One region of the Streptomyces sp. NPDC058683 genome, then DNA from elsewhere that is predicted to be linked to it. Evidence: riboswitches for the same ligand, from Rfam matches in the RefSeq annotation. Region 1 holds a riboswitch; each other region holds the start of a gene.
What was found. A riboswitch is a leader RNA that binds a small molecule or an ion and turns the genes downstream of it on or off. The one in region 1 is predicted to bind cyclic di-AMP.

Region 1 (5,943 bases):
CGGTGCAGCTCCAGGAGGCGTTGGCGTTGGCCGGGCCGTTGACGAAGGCCTTGGCGTCACCGGTGATGATGCGCAGCAGCCGCGGCATCTCGGTGACCTTGGAGGTCGGGTTGCCCTCGAAGGTCAGCGTGACCTCCTTCGCCGTCACGATCTGCCCGGCGTTGCCCTCGGTGCCGCCGCCCGGCTTGTCGGCGTCCCGCTCCTGCTTGCCGTTCTGCAGCCGCAGCACGGGCCAGTAGTACGTGGACTTGTCGCCCTGGTCCGCACAGCTCGTGTCGGCGTTCGCGAGGTCGTCGTCGCTGGCGAAGGCGTTGTTGGACTGGTTGCCGATGTAGTCGTGGAAGTGGTGGGCGCCGTTGGAGACACCGGGCGCCACGATCACGTTGTCCGAGTTGAACAGGCCGTTCGCGTTGACGCCGCAGCTGGAGGCGAAGGTGCCCGTGGAGCCGCCGGACTGCTCGGACGGGGTCGTGACATTGGGCTGGACGGTGGTGATGTCGGCGTAGTCGGCGGCGACGGGGCCGTTCCCGCCCTGGCCGCCGATACCGGCACCGGCACCGGCACTTGCGCTCTGGCTCGGCGCGGCGCTGTCCTGCGGCGCCGTCGACTGACCGGCGCCCTGGTCGGAGGAGCGCAGGGTGCAGGCGGCGAGGTCGTCGAGGCCCTGGGGGCGGTCGCCCTCGCGGTCGATGGCGTCGGCGATGCGCTGGAGGGATTCGGACCGCTTCTCCTTCAACGGATCCAGGATCGTCTGGTCGGCGAGACCGGGGTTCTGCTGGATCGCCGCGGCCGACTCCTTGAGCTGCTGGTAGGCGGCCGCGATCTGCTGGTCCAGCTGCGCGAGTTCGCCGTCGACGTCGGCCCGGGCCGCGTCGGGCACGTCCGTCAGCCGGCTGCCGACGTCGGGGCAGTAGACGGTGGGCGCGGACAGCACCTGGGCGTTGGCGGTCTGCCCGGCCTGGTCCGAACCGCCTTCGGTGGCCGAGGCATAGACGTTCACCGCGACCAGTACTCCGCCGCCGAGCATCAGGGCGACCGCTGCGAAGGTCGCGCGTTGTGCGCCGGTCGGGCGTCTGCGCCTGTTGGGTCTCAAGGTCGTTCCCCTGCGTGTCGTGGTCGGCCGGACATGGAAATCCCTCGCCCTATACGCGGCGTGGCGCCACCGTGTTCAACGGTCCCGGAAATTCACGGTGACCTCACAGGTAGCGGACTCCTCAGGCAGCCGACGGCACAGCTCCGACGGCCGCACGACGGCGACCGGGGTACGGGCGAAATGCCGTCCCGCACGGCCGGATCTCGAACGCTACGACGAACATCACAATTACGTATCGGACATTACGCACTTCAACCTTCACACGAGTGACACAAGTTGGCTAAGTTGACGGGCAAGCCGTTCGGCTCCCCCCGGCGAATCCCGTCGGGCCGCGCGGCCTCCGCCTAATCCGGTGCCCAACGGGGCGTTCCGGAGCCGGGGACCCAACCGAACCACTGGGGTGAATCGGTCAACTGCCCTTAGGGGCAAGGACCGTAGGGCATGCCTTCCGGATCGACCCGCCCGAACCCGACAGCTAACTCGGTAGGCGGAGCACGGAAGGAGCACGACCCCCATGGCGTCCGAAAGCCGTGACGAGGTTCGACAGCGAATCGACAGCCTCTACGACCAGGCCGAGAACGCCACCGGGAACTACAACGCCACACGCGCGATGAACGGGGGCTCGCGGTCCCGCGGTGTCCCGCTGTTCAAGCGGCCCCGACGTGACGACCCGGGCCTCGACAGCATCGCCCGCGAGTGGTTCGACGGCGCGCGATCGCGACTGGGGCCGAGCGTCCCGGCGGCGCTGCCCTCCGACCGGCAGCCCGCCCGGCCCGGCCCGCGGCGGCCGGTCAGCGCCATGGCCGCCGACCTGCTCGGCCAGCTGGAGGGCTCCGGCCCGTCCCGGCCGGAGCTGCCCGCGGGGTCGTCCGCTAAGAGCGACATCGAGGTCGTCCGTGAGCTGCCGGAACGCCCGAAGCTGGAACTGACGGCAGGGTCCCCCGCGGCGCTGCCCCCGGGACCGTCCAGCGCGCCCAAGGCGCTGCCCCCCGCCGCGCCGCAGCGTGCCACCCCGGGCACGTCCAAGACCAAGAGCCAGCTGAAGATCGCCAAGGCGCGCGAGGTGCTGTCCCAGCGCACCGGGCAGCGCGCGATCGCGGCACTCGAACCGGCCGCGCCGGCCCCGCAGCCGGCCCAGGCCCCTTGGCCCACGCCCGAGGCCCAGGTCCCGGCGCAGCAGTGGCCCGCCCCCGACGGCATGCCCGGCCAGTACGGCGACACCGGCTCCTTCCGCACCGACGCCCTGACCGGTACGGGCGCCTTCCCCGCGATTTCCGCGACGGACACGGGCGCCATCCCGACGGTGCCCGCGACGGACACCGGCTCCTTCCGCGTCATGACCCCGGGTGCCGCCCAGCCCATGTCCCCGGCGGACACGGGTGGCTTCCGCATCATGACCCCGGGCGCCACAAGCAGCTTCCCGGCCGTGACCGCCATGGACGCGGGTCCCATGCCGCCCGCGAGCCCCGGCGACACCGGTTCCTTCCGGGTCATGACCCCGGGCGCCACCGGTACGTTCCCGATGCCGGCCGACACCGGCGCCTTCCCGACCGCGGCCCCGACGAACACGGGTGCCTTCCCGACCGCGGCCCCCACGAACACCGGTGCCTTCCCGACCGCCGCGCCCGTCCCGGGCCCGATGGACACCGGTTCCTTCCCCGGTATGGCGCCCGCCGCGACCGCCGCGTACGTCAGCGCACCCCCGGTCGCCGCGGAGACCGCCTATCCCGAGACCGCCTATCCCGCCGCCGCGTACGCCATGCCGGCCCCCGCCGCCATGCCGTCGGCCGACTTCGGCACCGGCGCCTTCCCCGGCGCGCCCGCCGCCGGCATGGGCGCCTACGCCACCGGAGCGCAGCCCGCGGCCGCCGCCTACGCCACCGCCCCGGCGATGCCCGCGCCCCAGGCGCCGATGCCCACGGCAGTGATACCCACGGTGGTGACGGACCCTCCGTGGGCGATGATGGCGTCCCCCGCGGCGACGATCGCGCCCCCCATGGCGATGGCCGCCGCCGCCCCGGTCGCCCCGGCCCCGCTCCCCACCGCCCCTGTCCCGACCGCACCCCCGGTGGTCACCGCGCCCGTCCCGACCGCGCCCCCCGTGGTCACCGCCCCGCTTCCCACCGCGCCCCCGGCCGCCTATGCGTCCGGCGCCGTCACCGACACCGGCTCCTTCCTCGTGCCCGGTGCCGCGGCCGAGCCCGGCAAGGCGATGAAGGCGCTGGCGTTCGCCCGGGCGCAGATCGGGCGGCCCTGTGTCTGGGGGGCCACCGGTCCGGAGTCGTACGACTGCTCCAGCCTCACCCAGGCCGCCTGGCGCGCCGCCGGGGTGTCGCTGCCGCGCAGCGCACCGGACCAGACCTTCGCCGGCACCCCGCTGACACTGGCCGCCATCGAGCCGGGTGACCTGGTCTTCTTCTTCGACAACGACAGCCACGTCGGGGTCTACGCGGGCAACGGCATGATGATCCACGCGCCGAGCCCGGGGGCGTCCATCCGCGAGGAGTCGATCTACAACGCCGGGGAGTCGGCGATCCACCGGGTGGTCCGCCCGGCCTGAGACCCTGCCGTCGGGGTCAGCCCCTCCGCCGCCGCGTGCGCCAGCTCTCGTGGTGGTCCAGGAGGGTCTCCTCGACGGGCCGGTAGGTGAGGCCCAGTTCGTGGATGCCCCGGCTGTTGTCGACGCGGAAGCGGATGCCGAGGTGCTTGCGTATGTAGTCCTGGGTGAGGCCGAAGGACGGGCCGAGGATCCGTACCGGCCAGTGCGGGAGCGCGGTGCGCGGCAGACGCGGATCCCGGGGATGGCGGGTGCGGATGATCCGGGACATCTCGTGGAAGGACGTCATCGTCTCGTTGGCCACGATGTAACGGCCGCCCGCCGCCGGGTTCTCCGCCGCCGCGATGTGCGCGTCGGCCACATCGCGGACGTCCGCGGTGGTGAAGCTGAAGTCCGGGGCGCCGTAGCAGAAGTAGCCCTTGAACAGCTCGTCCAGCAGGAACAGGCTGCCGGACTCGGAGGCGGGCGTGAGCGAAGGGCCCAGAATCAGGCCGGGGTTGACGGAGACCATGCGCCAGCGGTCCTGGGCGGCCTCGGCGTCCCAGGCGGCTCGTTCGGCGACCGTCTTGGCGTAGTGGTAGGGATTGCCGGCCACCGTGCTGGTGGTGTTGAAGTACTTCTCCGTCAGGATCTCGCCGGCCATCTCTCGGACGTCGGAGTAGTCGCCGAAGATCGCCCCCACGGTGGAGGTGAAGACCAGGGTCGCCACGTCCGGGGTACGGTCCACGCTCGCGAGCACGTTGCGGGTGCCGAGCAACGCCGGGTCCACCACGTCCCGTTGACCGTCCTTGATCCGCTCCGGCATCAGGAACGGGGAGGCCACGTGGAAGACGGTCGCACAGCTGCGGAACGCCTCGTCGAAGGAGCCGTCCTGGAGCAGGTCGGCCTCGAACAGGGCGAGCCGGCCGGGGAAGGCCTCCTGGAGTTCCCACAGGGGCCGGACCTTGGCCTTGGCGGAGAGGCGCCGGACGGTCGCGTGGACCCGGTAGCCGCGCTCCAGCAGCCTGCGTACCAGATGGCTGCCGACGAATCCGCTGCCGCCGGTGACCGCGACGGTCGTCTCCCCGCGTGCGTCCACGCTCTCACCCCTCGCCCTCCGGCCACCGCGCCTCGGTGCGCCGCAGAGGACAGGTTGGTGCATGTCCATGGCGCCCGCCAAGCACCGGGAGGAGAGCTGTGGCGTCTCCTGGCCATAAGCGGGGTTCGCAGAAGTCATAAGCTCTTTTTATGAGGTCATAGAAACGACCCGTGTACAAACTTAGGACTGCCTTAGTTTAGGCTTCCCGTTCGAGATCGATTGTCCTCACTCGAAGGGAACCTGATCATGCCGCGCCCCCTGCGGGTAGCCATCGTCGGAGCCGGCCCCGCCGGGATCTACGCCGCCGACGCCCTGCTCAAGTCCGAGGTGGCCGCCGAGCCCGGCGTGTCCATCGACCTCTTCGAGCGGATGCCCGCCCCGTTCGGCCTGATCCGCTACGGCGTCGCCCCCGACCACCCGCGTATCAAGGGCATCATCACGGCCCTGCACCAGGTGCTCGACAAGCCGCAGATCAGGCTCTTCGGAAACGTGGACTACCCGACCGACATCAGCCTCGACGACCTGCGCACCTTCTACGACGCGGTGATCTTCTCGACCGGCGCGACGGCCGACCGCGAGCTGCGCATACCCGGCATCGAGCTGGACGGCTCCTACGGCGCGGCCGACTTCGTCTCCTGGTACGACGGCCACCCGGACGTGCCGCGCACCTGGCCGCTGGAGGCCGAGAAGGTCGCCGTTCTCGGTGTCGGCAACGTGGCCCTGGACGTGGCCCGCATCCTCGCCAAGACCGCCGACGAGCTGCTGCCGACCGAGATCCCGCCGAACGTCCACGACGGCCTGAAGGCCAACAAGGCCCTTGAGGTGCACGTCTTCGGCCGCCGTGGCCCGGCGCAGGCGAAGTTCTCCCCGATGGAGCTGCGGGAACTGGACCACTCCCCCAACATCGAGGTCATCGTCGACCCCGAGGACATCGACTACGACGAGGGCTCGATCGAGACCCGGCGCGGCAACAAGCAGGCCGACATGGTCGCCAAGACCCTGGAGAACTGGGCGATCCGCGACGTCGGCGACCGCCCGCACAAGCTCTTCCTGCACTTCTTCGAGTCGCCGACCGAGATCCTCGGCGAGGACGGCAAGGTCACCGGCCTGCGCACCGAGCGCACCGCCCTGGACGGCACCGGCAACGTCAAGGGCACCGGCGAGTTCAAGGACTGGGAGCTCGGCGCGGTCTACCGTGCGGTCGGCTACCTCTCC
Region 2 (5,943 bases), on a different contig from region 1:
CGTCCATGACGTCGTCGTGGTACAGCGTGGCGAGGTGGGTCAGCTCGACGACCACGGCCGACGGCACGACGCCCGGCGCGTACGGGTCACCGAACTGCGCGGCCAGCATCACCAGCAGCGGCCGGAACCGCTTCCCGCCGGCCCGCACGAGGTGCTGCGCGGCTTCCGTGATGAACGGGACCTCACTTTTGGTGGCTTCTAGCAAGCCCTCCTCGACAGCCGTCAATCCGGCCTGGACATCGGCTTCCAGAGCCTGGTCCCGCACGCTCAGCCCGAACGGCCCGACGGTCACGAGGGGTCTCCTGTCTGCTGGTGTCCACTGGCGATTACACGGTTTGTCGATAGGTCGCTGCCATCACTCAAGTCAGCGTATCCGGTCAGGTTTCGATCACCGAGGGCGCCCACCGTTACACCCCGGGCGCTATCGGATCACGACCGGTATGTTTTTGATCAGCCGATACGATCTGACATCCAATGACTTAACAGGAAGTACCGACAGTTGTCCCGAACCGGGGTGTAAGCCGTGTCCCCGGCCGAGGCGTGAACCGCGTCCCGGACCAGCGCCGTCAGCGCGTCCGACGCCGGACCGTCCGGCAGACCGGCGACCACGGACGGTCACCCACTCCCCGTCCGACGTCACCTGCCCGGAGGTACCCCCTTCGCCGCCCGCCAAAGCCGACGGGGGCACACCGCGCCGATCCGCATCCATACCGCCGCCCTCTACGAGATCACGCACGAGGACCTCCGCACCCCTCTTCGCCGCCAGGACGTTGCCCCCACGCGCGCGAGGCGTCCACTGGCGGACGAGCCCGCCCACACACGCACCTCACCCCCACCTCCCCCACCCGCGGCCCGATGCGCCACGGGCACGTCTCGGCCGATGGGCAGGGCGGGCCCGCGACCGTCGAGCGGTCGACGGCGCGGCCGCGGTACAACGCAAGCCCTCGGCACGGTCGGCTTCTCCCAGGACGGCTGCATCTCCCTCCGGACGGCGGCCCTCGCGCCCGAGCCGCTCAAGGCGGTCGCCGCGGCCCGCTCCACGGACGGCCACTATGACAACGACGGGCGGTGCGGCGGAGGTTCCGCCCTCACGGTGGACACGCGCGCGTGGACGACCGCCCTGCCCGCCGCCGGGTCGGCAAACCCGCCCCCCTCCTCCGACGTGACCGGATTCACGTACGACCGTCACGCATGAACTCCTGGCGCACTCCTGGACCTTGGGCCGACCGATGGCCTTCGAGACACCCGAGGAGACCAAGCCGCCGGATGCCGACCTGCCCACCGCACACGATCAGCGGCACGCGCGCGTACCCGGACCGTACGGAGTTCACGAGGGCGCGCCGGAGAGGGCACACGACCGGATGAACCGGATGCCCAGAGCCCCCTGCCGATCCACACCCGACCGGACCCCACCGGTTCCGCCCCACCGGGCCGGAATTCCTCTGAATAAGGCAATTCGGACAATCTATTGAATTTCCTGTGATGCGGGTCACTTAACCCACCCCAATCAAGGCAATCCACGCGAATGACAGCGGGACACTTTTCCGCCGATGCCCGGAAAAACGGATTCCATGAATCCCTCTTGTCCGATTCGCCGCAATTGCCGTTTCGTGAAGTGGGTCACGTGGCCCGGAGTGCCACCGAGGCGGTAAGGCGACCCTTTCTTTCCTTTTCCTGTGGGCGAGTTGAGGCTTGGCAGACGCAAAGGATCAAGTTACCCATACGGCTCAGATCAAGGTCAATGGGTGTGTTGTGTGAATCAGGCACTTGTTCCGGACATGTGCTCTCGCATACGTTCCCGCTCGCCGGGCGGACGCCGAATCCTGCCGCCGCCCGTCGTGACCCATCGACGAGTCCATTCGCACGGCAGGAGCGGGGAAACCAGGTAAGTCGCCGGACCGGGCGACCGACGTCACCGACGGACGTCGTACCGGAACGGCTAGGGGTGAAGTCGCCTCGCCTCAGGGCGGCGCGGCCGGGCACTCCCCGGGCCCGAACCCGACAGCTCACCTCGCAGGCGACGGAGAGGAACTACGCCATGTCTGCTGCCGCCCAGCACCGCTGTCCCCGCCGTAACCGCATCATCCGCACGCTCGCCATCGCCAGCACCGGCGCCGCCGTTCTCGCCCTCCCGCTCATCGGGGCCACGGCAGCTTCCGCCGCCACCTCCACCACCTCGACGGCCTCGACGACGCTCGCCGGGTACCCGAACAACCTCGACGGCTGGATCCGCGAGTCGCTCGCGATCATGGCCGAGAAGCACATCCCGGGCAGCTACAACGGCATCTACCGCAACGTGATGCGTGAGTCCTCCGGCAACCCGCAGGCCATCAACCTCTGGGACTCCAACGCGGCCGCCGGCATCCCGTCCAAGGGCCTGCTCCAGGTGATCGACCCGACGTTCAAGACCTACCACGTGGACGGCACGTCGTTCGACATCTACGACCCGGTCGCGAACATCACCGCCGCCTGCAACTACGCCGCCGCGCGGTACGGCTCGATGGACAACGTGCACGGCGCGTACTGACCGGCACCGTCAGCCGAAGAGTCTTTCGAGGACGACGGCGATGCCGTCGTCCTCGTTCGACAAGGTGATCTCGTCGGCCACCGTCTTGAGTTCGGGATGGGCGTTGGCCATGGCCACCCCGTAGGACGCCCAGTCGAACATGGGGATGTCGTTGGGCATGTCCCCGAAGGCGACGGCCTGTTCGGGGCTCAGTCCCAGATGGTCGGCGGCCAGCGCCAGGCCGGTCGCCTTGGTCACCCCGCACGGCTGGAGCTCGACGGTTCCCGGCCCCGACATGGTGACCGTCGCCAGCGAGCCCACCACCGCGCGCGCGGTCGCCGCCAGTTCGTCGTCGGACAGGGTGTGGTGGCGCAGCAGCACCTTGCTGATGGGCGCGCACCACAGGTCGTCGCGCCGGCCCACGCGCAGCGCGGGCAGCGTGGGGTGGGGCATCAGATAGCCCGGCTCGATGAGCGTGAGCCCGTCCACGCCGTCCTGGTCGACCGCCGCGTACACCTGCCCGACCTCGGCCTCGATCTTGCCGAGGGCGGTCTCCGCCAGTTCCCGGTCCAGGGTGACCGACCACAGCAGCCGGTCCGCGCCGGCGTCGTACACCTGCGCGCCCTGGCCGCAGACCGCGAGTCCCGTGCAGCCGAGGTCGTCCAGGAGGGGGCGCACTCTCGGCGCGGGGCGGCCGGTCACCACGAGATGCCGGGCGCCGGCCCGGCCGGCCCGCGCGAGCGCGGCGAGCGACCGTTCCGACAGGGTGTCGTCGGCGCGCAGCAGCGTGCCGTCCAGGTCGGTGGCGATCAGTGAGTACGGGGTGGGTGCGACCATGATCAGAGAATACGGACAGCACGCCCCTGAGACTCACTGTGCGTTTCGGCCTCAAGTGGCGCCCGCCGTCGCCGTGATGGGGCGTTGTCAGTGGGGCGCGTTACGTTGGCGGTGGGTTGAGCGCACCGATCGGACGGGGGCGGGCGTGGTGACGGACGGACCGGGAGACTTCCGGGCGCATCTGCTGGAGGCGGCGACCGGGGTGCTGGAGCGGTTCCCGCGGGAGCTGCGGCCGGAGATCTACGCGCTGTCGTTCCGCATCTGGCGCGTCGAGCACGACGATCGCAGACCGTACGTGGCGATCGGCTACAACACCGAGAGCCAGTACGACGCCGAACGGAACCCGGCCGACCCGGGCGAGGCGCGCTGGAACTACGCGTGCTGGCTCCTCGACGGCTTCGAGATGCTCGGCAACTGTCCCGAGGACCCGGTCGGCGGCGCGCTGTACGCCGAAGAGGTCCGGCGGCTCGGACTCTGGTTCGACGGGGACGGCGACGGCCCCGAACTGGACGCGAAGCGTGACCTGTTGGGGCTGCACTTCGCCGACGCGTGCATACGGCTGGCCCAGGACCTGCATGCCGGAGGCCGCATCGAGAAGGTACTCGGGCGGCCGCTGCCGGTGGTGGTCTTCGACATGTACTGCCCGGGCTGGGAGGTCGAGGCCACGGAGGCGGCCAACCCGCCCGAGCTGATCGAGGAGTTCCTGGCCTGGCAGCGGGCGGCCGCGGAGGCGTAGCCCCGGAGCCGGGTGGCGGCCCGGCCCCGGGACGGGTGTCAGGCGTGGGCGGCGGCCATGTGCTTGGCCAGACGCGGCGAGGCGAACTCCGTACCGCACACGAACCGCATCACCGGTCCGTACGACGCCGCCGCGGGCAGGCCGGTGAAGTACAGGCCGGGCACGGAGGAGACGTATCCGGCGCCGAGTTTCGGGGCGCCGCGGCTGACCGCGACGCGGGTGCGCAGCTCGGGGCCGAGGAAGTCCATCGCCGCGGTGTCCACGCGGTAGCCGGTGGCGGCGACGACATGGTCGGCGGTGAGCCGGTCGGTGCGTCCGTCGTGGGTGCGGACGGTGAGGACGGGGGCTCCGTCGGAGGTGTCGGCGCCGGTCACACCGGCGACCTCGTGGACCTGGACCTTGTCCTCGAAGCGGTCGCGCAGCCACCAGGCGCCGAGCGGGCCGAGCACCCGGCGGACCAGGTGGTGGCGAGTGCGCGCGGGGAGGTAGCGGTAGGGGTGCGGGTAGTAGCTGAGCGCCCACAGCGACCAGGCCCGGCCGAACGGGGACTCCGGGCGCAGCCGGGGCTGGTCCCAGGGCGGGGCGCCGAAGGCGACCTTGCCGCGTCCGCGTGAGACCACCCGCACCTGGGCGCCCGCCTCGGCAGCGAGAGCGGCCGTCTCCAGCGCGGACTGCCCGGACCCGACGACGATCAGTTCCTTGCCGGAGAAGCGGGTCAGGTCGTGGTGCTGGGAGCTGTGCGAGACGGTTCCCGCGGGCCCGTCCGCCGCCGCTCCCACGAGCTCCGCGGGAAGGTGGGCGAGCCCCGACAGACCGGTGGCGACGACGACCGCGCGGGCCGTGAACAGCTCCCCCGAGTCCAGCTTGAGTTCGAACCCGGCCGCCTTGTCGCGGTCCACGGAGACCACCCGTACCCGCTCCAGCTCGGGCACCAGCTTCTGCTGGAACCACTCGCCGTAGCCGATGAAGGTGTCCACCGGGATGATGTCCTCGTCGGTCACCAGCCTGCGCAGGCCCGCCGCGTCGCAGTAGTCGGCGAGGGTGTGCCCGCGCTGCGGGCAGTCGAGGTTGGAGGCGGCGGGCGTCGACTTCAGGAGCATGCCCTCGGGCATGTGGTCGCGCCAGCTGACCATGGGATCGCCGAAGACCCGGACGGGGATGCCGCGCGCCCGCAGATGGGCGGCGGTGGACAGGCCGAAGGGCCCGGCACCTATGACTGCTACCGGTTGGATCACGAAGTCCCTCCCCAGGAACGTGGTGCCTACTTCGTGGAGGTGCTGGAACCGCGGCGGTTGGTGCGCCACAGCTGATAGAGGTGCTTCGCGCCCGGACGCACGAAGCGGGCGAGCATCGTGACGAACGGCAGCGGGTCGTCACCCGCGAACCAGGCCAGCTCGGTCCCGCTCGGCCGCTCGGGTGCATGCGGCGTCGTGTAGCCGCTGCGGCGGTAGGCGAGGAGGGCGGGCAGGTCGATGTTCTCCACGACGTACCGGTGGCCGGCGCGCTGTTCCCCCTCCGGGACGCGGCGCCCGGTCAGATCCAGGTGCATGGCACGGACCACGTCCACCCCCGACTCGCTCTCGAAGAGCCGGAACTGGGCGCCCATGCGCGGGTTGAAGTCGAGCAGCTTGTACTGCCCGTCGCGGCGGTCGAAGCGCAGGTCGAGGTCGATGATGCCGCTGAAGCCGATCTGTTTGATGAAGCGCGCGGCGAGGTCGGCGAGCTCCGGGTTGTCGACGACGTACGCGTTCGCGGTCATGCCCGCGTGCGGCGGCCACGAGCGCACCTTGACGCCGGTGAACAGAGCGCGCGGGTTCGAGTCGGCGTCGAAGTAGGCGTGCACGATCCAGTCCTCGGCGTCCTC
Region 3 (5,943 bases), on a different contig from region 1:
TGGCGAAGACCCCGAACGCGCACCTGCTCGGCTGACCTCTCTTAACCCGTGTGACTCTCCCCCTTCCGATGGCGTATGCTGGTGTCACCGACGCGGGGTGGAGCAGCTCGGTAGCTCGCTGGGCTCATAACCCAGAGGTCGCAGGTTCAAATCCTGTCCCCGCTACTGAAGAATCAGGGCCGGAATCCAAGAACGAGGATTCCGGCCCTGAGTCATTTACCGTCACCTACCGGGTCATATCCCGGCACGTGTCCCTCATCACATCCGTCCGCACTCATCCGCCCGGCCCACACCGCTCGCCCCCGCACACTTGCAGCCGCAAACCTGGACGGACACGCATTGGACACCTGGGACATATGGGGAGTCGTACCGTGGCCCCTGGAGAGGCGCAGGAGGACGGGTCCGCAGCCGTCCGCACCCTGGCCCGCTTCCTGCCGGCCCTGCTGATCGTCGCCGGCGTCTGCTACGACATCCTCACCCCACAGGCCTTCACGGCGGTCCCGTTCTTCACGGCCGCCCCGCTGATCGCCGCGCCCCTCTCCTCGCTGCGCACCACCGTCCTGACCGGCCTCACGTCCTTCCTCGCCGCCTACGCCGTGCACGCCCGCTTCGGCTTCGGCCCGAACGTCGACACGGTCACCGAGGTCCTCACCGTGGTCACCGTCGCCGCCCTCGCCGTCGGCATCAACCGGGTCGTGCGCCTCGGCGACCAGCGCCTCGCCTCCGCCCGCGAGATCGCCGAGGCCGCCCAGCGGGCGGTCCTGCCCGAGCCCGCCGAGCGGATCGGCGGCTTCGAGATCGCGGCCCGCTACGAGGCGGCCCAGGAGGGCACCTTCATCGGCGGCGACCTGTACGCCGTCCAGGACACCCCGTACGGCGTACGGCTGATCGTCGGCGACGTCCGCGGCAAGGGCATGGGCGCGGTCGCCGCCGTCGCCGTGCTCATCGGCGCGTTCCGGGAGGCCGCCGAGCAGGAGGCCACGCTGGAGGCGGTGGCGGGGCGGCTGGAGCGGGCGCTGGCCCGCGAGGGCGTCCGGCGCGGCGGCCTCGAGGCGGTCGAGGGGTTCACCACCGCCGTACTCGTCGAACTCCCGCACGGCGACGGCGCGATCCGGGTCGTCAACCGCGGCCATCCGCCGCCCCTGCTGGTGTACGGCGACGGCGAGGTGCGCCCGGTACGGGTGCCCGAGGCCGCGCTGCCGCTCGGGATGGGCGAGTTGGGGGCCTGGCCGGACCGGGCCGCCGAGTACGCGTTCCCGAGCGGGGCCACGCTGCTGCTGTACACCGACGGCCTCTCCGAGGCGCGGGACGCGCACGGCCGGTTCTACGACCCCGAGCGGCGGCTGACCGGCCGTGTCGTCACCGCCCCCGGCGCGCTGCTGGCCCGGCTCGCGGCCGAGGTGCGCCGGCACACCGGCGGCGGCATGACGGACGACATGGCGCTGCTGGCCGTACGGCGGCCCTGAGCGCGATCACGCGGCCGTTCTGGGGATTGTCACCCTCGGTGCACGGACGACCGCCCTCCGCGTAACGGCTGAGTCACCATCAAAACGCCTGTGACTCCTGAGCTGGACAGAACGCAGGGTCAAGTCGACCGTTTTTGACCGTTCATGGCAGGTAAGTCCATGCTTTGAAAGCTTAATGATCAAGGAGAACAGCTTGGAATCTGACAGCCGGGTCTATTAACGTTCGATAACGCAGCGCGGTCGTCCCAGCCGTCACCCGCGACGGCTCCGCGCGCACGCGCCGAATCCCGCAAGGGAACCGGGGAACCACCACCTTGGGGTGAATCGCACGGCTGCCGCCGGGTACGAAACGGCCGGTATACGCGCGTAGGAGACCTTCCCGCTCCGAACCCGTCAGCTAACCCGGTAGGCAGCGGAAGGAAAGGAGTGCGCCCGCGTGGCGTCCAACCCGCCTGCTCCGACAGCTCCGTTCGTGCCCAGCCAGCGTCAACCCGAGACCTTCGGCTACGGCGGCTACCGCACCGACGAGGGCCCCTGGGAGGAGTGGAACCCCACCGAGGAGTCCCTCGCCCCGGTACGCGGCCGGCACCGGGTCGCCAAGCAGCGCGGCGGCGGGCTCGCCCGCAGCTCCACGGTCCTCGGCGTAGGCGTCATCGCCGCCGTCGGCGCGGGCGGCATGGCCAGCGCCAACACCGGCAAGCCGCCGGTCTCCATCTCGCTGCCCGACCTGCCGTCGTCCGTCGACTCCCTGCTCGGCGAGGACGGCGGCCACCAGGTCACCCAGACCGCGCTCAGCAGCGTCACCACGACGCCCGCCACCGACGCGGACTCCTCCGACTCCTCGGCCGACGCCGGTGAGGCGCTGCGCAGCCGGATCATCGCCCAGGCCGAGCAGCAGCAGACCCAGCTCGACGTCAAGGCCACCGCCAAGGCCGTGGCCGCCGCCGACAAGGCGGTCTCCGACGCGGAGGCCAAGGCGGAGAAGGCGGCGGCCGCCAAGGCCGCCGACGCCAAGGAGCAGGCACAGGCCGCCGAGAAGGCACAGGCCGAGCAGCAGCGGCTCGCCGCGCTGGCCAAGCAGTACACGCTGCCGGTCGTCTCCTACACGATCACCGGCACCTTCGGGCAGGCCGGCTCGATGTGGGCCTCCGGCTACCACACCGGCCTCGACTTCGCCGCTCCCACCGGCACGCTGATCAAGGCCGTGCACAGCGGCACCGTCACGGAGGCCGGCTGGGCCGGCTCGTACGGCTACCGCACCATCCTCACCCTCGACGACGGCACCGAGCTGTGGTTCTGTCACCAGTCCTCGATCGGCGTCAAGGTCGGCCAGAAGGTCGCCACCGGTGACGTCATCGGCCGCGTCGGCGCCACCGGCAACGTCACCGGCCCGCACCTCCACCTGGAGGTCCACCCCGGCGGTCAGGCCACCGGCATCGACCCGATGACCTGGCTGCGCGGCAAGGGCCTCAACCCCTGACGGACCCCACTGATCCCCGGCGGCCCTGACGACAACCCCCCGACGTCAGGGCTGCCGGTTCGGTGTACCCGCGGTACCCCGGTGCATTCCGCTTTTACGAGAACTTCGCGTTGCGTCGGCATGGGCGCACCGGCAGCCGGTGTTGAACTGAGGCATGACCCCTTCTTCCGGTTCTTCCGCTTCCCGTTCCCTCCGTAAGCTCGGCGCCTCCGACCTGGAGGTCTTTCCGCTCTGCCTGGGCGGCAACGTCTTCGGCTGGACCGCCGACGAGGCCGCCTCCTTCGCCGTCCTCGACGCGTACACGGCCGCCGGCGGCAACTTCGTGGACACCGCCGACTCGTACACGGCCTGGATCGAGGGCCACAAGGGCGGCGAGTCCGAGACCGTCATCGGCAAGTGGGTCAAGGCGCGCGGCAACCGCGACGACGTCGTGATCGCGACGAAGGTCAGCCAGCACCCCGACTACCCGGGCCTGTCGGGCGCCAACATCAAGGCCGCCGCCGACGCGTCCCTGCGCCGCCTGGACACCGACTACATCGACCTGTATTACACCCACTTCGACAAGCCCGAGATCCCGGTCGAGGAGATCATCGGCGCCCTGGACGAACTGGTGCGGGCGGGCAAGGTCCGGCACATCGCCGCGTCCAACATCACCGCCGAGCGGCTCCAGGAGTCCCTGGACCTCTCCGACCGCGAGGGCCTCGCCCGGTACGTCGCCCTCCAGCCCCACTACAACCTGGTCTCCCGCGACACCTACGAGGGCCCCCTCCAGGACCTGGCCTCCCGCACCGGCCTCGCGGCGGTCCCGTACTTCGCCCTGGCCGCCGGCTTCCTCACCGGCAAGTACCGCCCGGGCACGACGGTCGACAGCGCCCGCGCGGGCCGCGCGGCCCAGTACCTGGAGACCGAGCGGGGTCAGAAGGTGCTGACCGCCCTGGACGAGATCGCCGAGGCCCACTCCGCCCCGGTCCCCACGGTCGCCCTGGCCTGGCTGGCGGCCCAGCCCACCGTCACGGCCCCCATCGCCTCGGCCCGCGCCCTGGAACAGCTCCCGGCCCTGCTGGGCGTGGCGGACCTGGAGCTGACGGACCAGGAGCTGACCCGGCTCACGGCGGCCTCCGCCTGACGCCCGCTTTTCCCGCTAACCCCGGTACGGGTTGTAGGACGGATACGGCACCGCCGCCCCGTACCACCCCGGTGCCCCGTAGGCCGGTGGCGCGTAGCCCGGCCAGCCGTTCGGGGCGGCGGTGCGGGCCGCGTAGTCGAGGGCGGGGCGGACCAGCTCACGTCGGCTGCGCAGCTCCGTCAGCAGGTGCCGTTCCCGCTCCACGAAGTCGGCGCCCGCCCGCCCCCGCTGCCCCCGGCGCCGCAGCAGGGCGAGCGTCGTCGCGTACGCCTCGTACTCGGCGACCGCCCGCCCGGCCGGCTTGCCGAAGTGGTACGCGGCGTACTCCCTGGCCATCTGCCGCGCCCGCATCGACCCCAGGACGAACGGCTCGGCCGCCCCCAGCCACCCGGCGTACACGTACGCCGGCAGCTCCTCCCGCACGGTCCGCAGCTCCCGCTGCCGCGTCCAGATCGCCAGCCAGGTCAGCAGCCCGAACACCGGCACCATGAACATGCCGTACACGGCGAAGAACCCGTACTGCCCGAACGTCGACGACCCGTTCCAGAACGCGTGCATGCTCATCGCGAGCAGCAGTCCGGCGAGCGGTACGAGCACGCGCCGCACCCGCTGCCGTTCCCCGGAGAACGCGGCGATGCCGAACCCGATGCCGGTGAGGACGGTGAACAGGGGGTGCGCGAAGGGGGACATGACGATGCGCACGAAGAACGTCGCGGCGGTGACGGAGGCGATGCCGGTGTCGCCGCTCAGCTGGTCGGTCCCGAAGGCCGTACCGAGGTAGAGGATGTTCTCGGTGAACGCGAACCCGGTGGCGGTGACCCCGGCTATCACCACCCCGTCGACGATCCCGGTGAAGTCCCGTCTGCGGAACAGGAAGACCAGGAGCACGGCCGCGGCCTTGGCGGACTCCTCGACGATCGGCGCTATCACGGTCGCCCCGAGCGTGTCCGCGCTGCTCGGATCCGCCGTCGCCGTCGCTATCCACCGCGTCGCGAAGCTGTTGGCGACGATCGCTATCAGCGCGGCCGCACACGCCCCCCAGGCGAACGCGAACAGCAGGTTCCGCCAGGGCCCGGGCTGGACCCGGTCGAGCCAGCGGAACGCGCCTATGAGCAGCGGCACGGGCAGCACCGCCAGGCCGAGCCCGACCAGAAAGCCCTCCGTGCCCGTCTGCTCCCGCACCAGCGCGAGGATGACCAGGCCGGAGAGGGCGAGCAGGGTGCTCAGCGCCCCGTACCGCACCCAGCGCCGCTGCCACCAGCGGGGATGCCGCAGCCCGGCGCCGGTGGGGTCCGGGGGGTACGACGGATACGGCGGGTACGGCGGCGGAAAGGTGGCCACGGCATCGACCCTAACGAGGTGACTCCAGTCGGTGCTGATCGCCCTGCTGCACCGGATGCTGTACGCGACGGAAGAGCAGATCGTTCACCACATGTCCCTTGTCCAGCCCCTGCCCCTCGAAACGGGTCAGCGGCCGGTACCCGGGACGTGTCGCGAAACCGCCCTCGGCCTGGGTGTTCTCGAACGCCGGGTGCGCGTCGAGCACTTCGAGCATCTGCTCGGCGTACGGCTCCCAGTCCGTCGCACAGTGCACGATCGCTCCCGGCCTGAGCCGGGTCGCGGCGAGGTCGAGGAACTCGGGCTGGATCAGCCGCCGCTTGTGGTGCCGCTTCTTGGGCCAGGGGTCCGGGAAGTACACCCGCAGCCCGTCGAGCGAGTCGGGCGTGAGCATCTCCCGGAGCAGGATGATCGCGTCCCCGTTGCCGACCCGGATGTGGGACAGCCCGTTCTGGTCGGCGAGGTTGAGCAGGTTCCCCTGCCCCGGCGTGTGCACGTCGACGGCGAGGATGTTGGTGCCCGGGTCCTCGGCG

Region 2: linked by a shared signal. The riboswitch ahead of ACFWXC_RS24485 (transglycosylase SLT domain-containing protein) and the one ahead of ACFWXC_RS24210 (NlpC/P60 family protein) in region 1 are both predicted to bind cyclic di-AMP.
Region 3: linked by a shared signal. The riboswitch ahead of ACFWXC_RS41570 (M23 family metallopeptidase) and the one ahead of ACFWXC_RS24210 (NlpC/P60 family protein) in region 1 are both predicted to bind cyclic di-AMP.

What each region holds. Positions count from the first base shown of each region.
Region 1 covers NZ_JBHXSK010000021.1:173,183-179,125, forward strand. The annotation lists gene ACFWXC_RS24205 (DUF1996 domain-containing protein) at 1-1,027, opposite strand, end outside; cyclic di-AMP (ydaO/yuaA leader) riboswitch at 1,425-1,599, shown strand; gene ACFWXC_RS24210 (NlpC/P60 family protein) at 1,608-3,653, shown strand; gene ACFWXC_RS24215 (NAD-dependent epimerase/dehydratase family protein) at 3,670-4,728, opposite strand; gene ACFWXC_RS24220 (FAD-dependent oxidoreductase) at 4,975-5,943, shown strand, end outside.
Region 2 covers NZ_JBHXSK010000022.1:42,591-48,533, forward strand. The annotation lists gene ACFWXC_RS24475 (polyprenyl synthetase family protein) at 1-292, opposite strand, end outside; gene ACFWXC_RS24480 (CocE/NonD family hydrolase) at 881-1,195, shown strand; cyclic di-AMP (ydaO/yuaA leader) riboswitch at 1,838-2,033, shown strand; gene ACFWXC_RS24485 (transglycosylase SLT domain-containing protein) at 2,039-2,527, shown strand; gene ACFWXC_RS24490 (HAD family hydrolase) at 2,537-3,343, opposite strand; gene ACFWXC_RS24495 (hypothetical protein) at 3,492-4,079, shown strand; gene ACFWXC_RS24500 (FAD-dependent oxidoreductase) at 4,118-5,314, opposite strand; gene ACFWXC_RS24505 (ATP-grasp domain-containing protein) at 5,341-5,943, opposite strand, start outside.
Region 3 covers NZ_JBHXSK010000052.1:61,912-67,854, forward strand. The annotation lists gene ACFWXC_RS41555 (dihydrofolate reductase family protein) at 1-35, shown strand, start outside; tRNA gene ACFWXC_RS41560 (tRNA-Met) at 92-165, shown strand; gene ACFWXC_RS41565 (PP2C family protein-serine/threonine phosphatase) at 372-1,466, shown strand; cyclic di-AMP (ydaO/yuaA leader) riboswitch at 1,735-1,895, shown strand; gene ACFWXC_RS41570 (M23 family metallopeptidase) at 1,903-2,946, shown strand; gene ACFWXC_RS41575 (aldo/keto reductase) at 3,101-4,072, shown strand; gene ACFWXC_RS41580 (PrsW family intramembrane metalloprotease) at 4,088-5,413, opposite strand; gene trmB (tRNA (guanosine(46)-N7)-methyltransferase TrmB) at 5,424-5,943, opposite strand, start outside.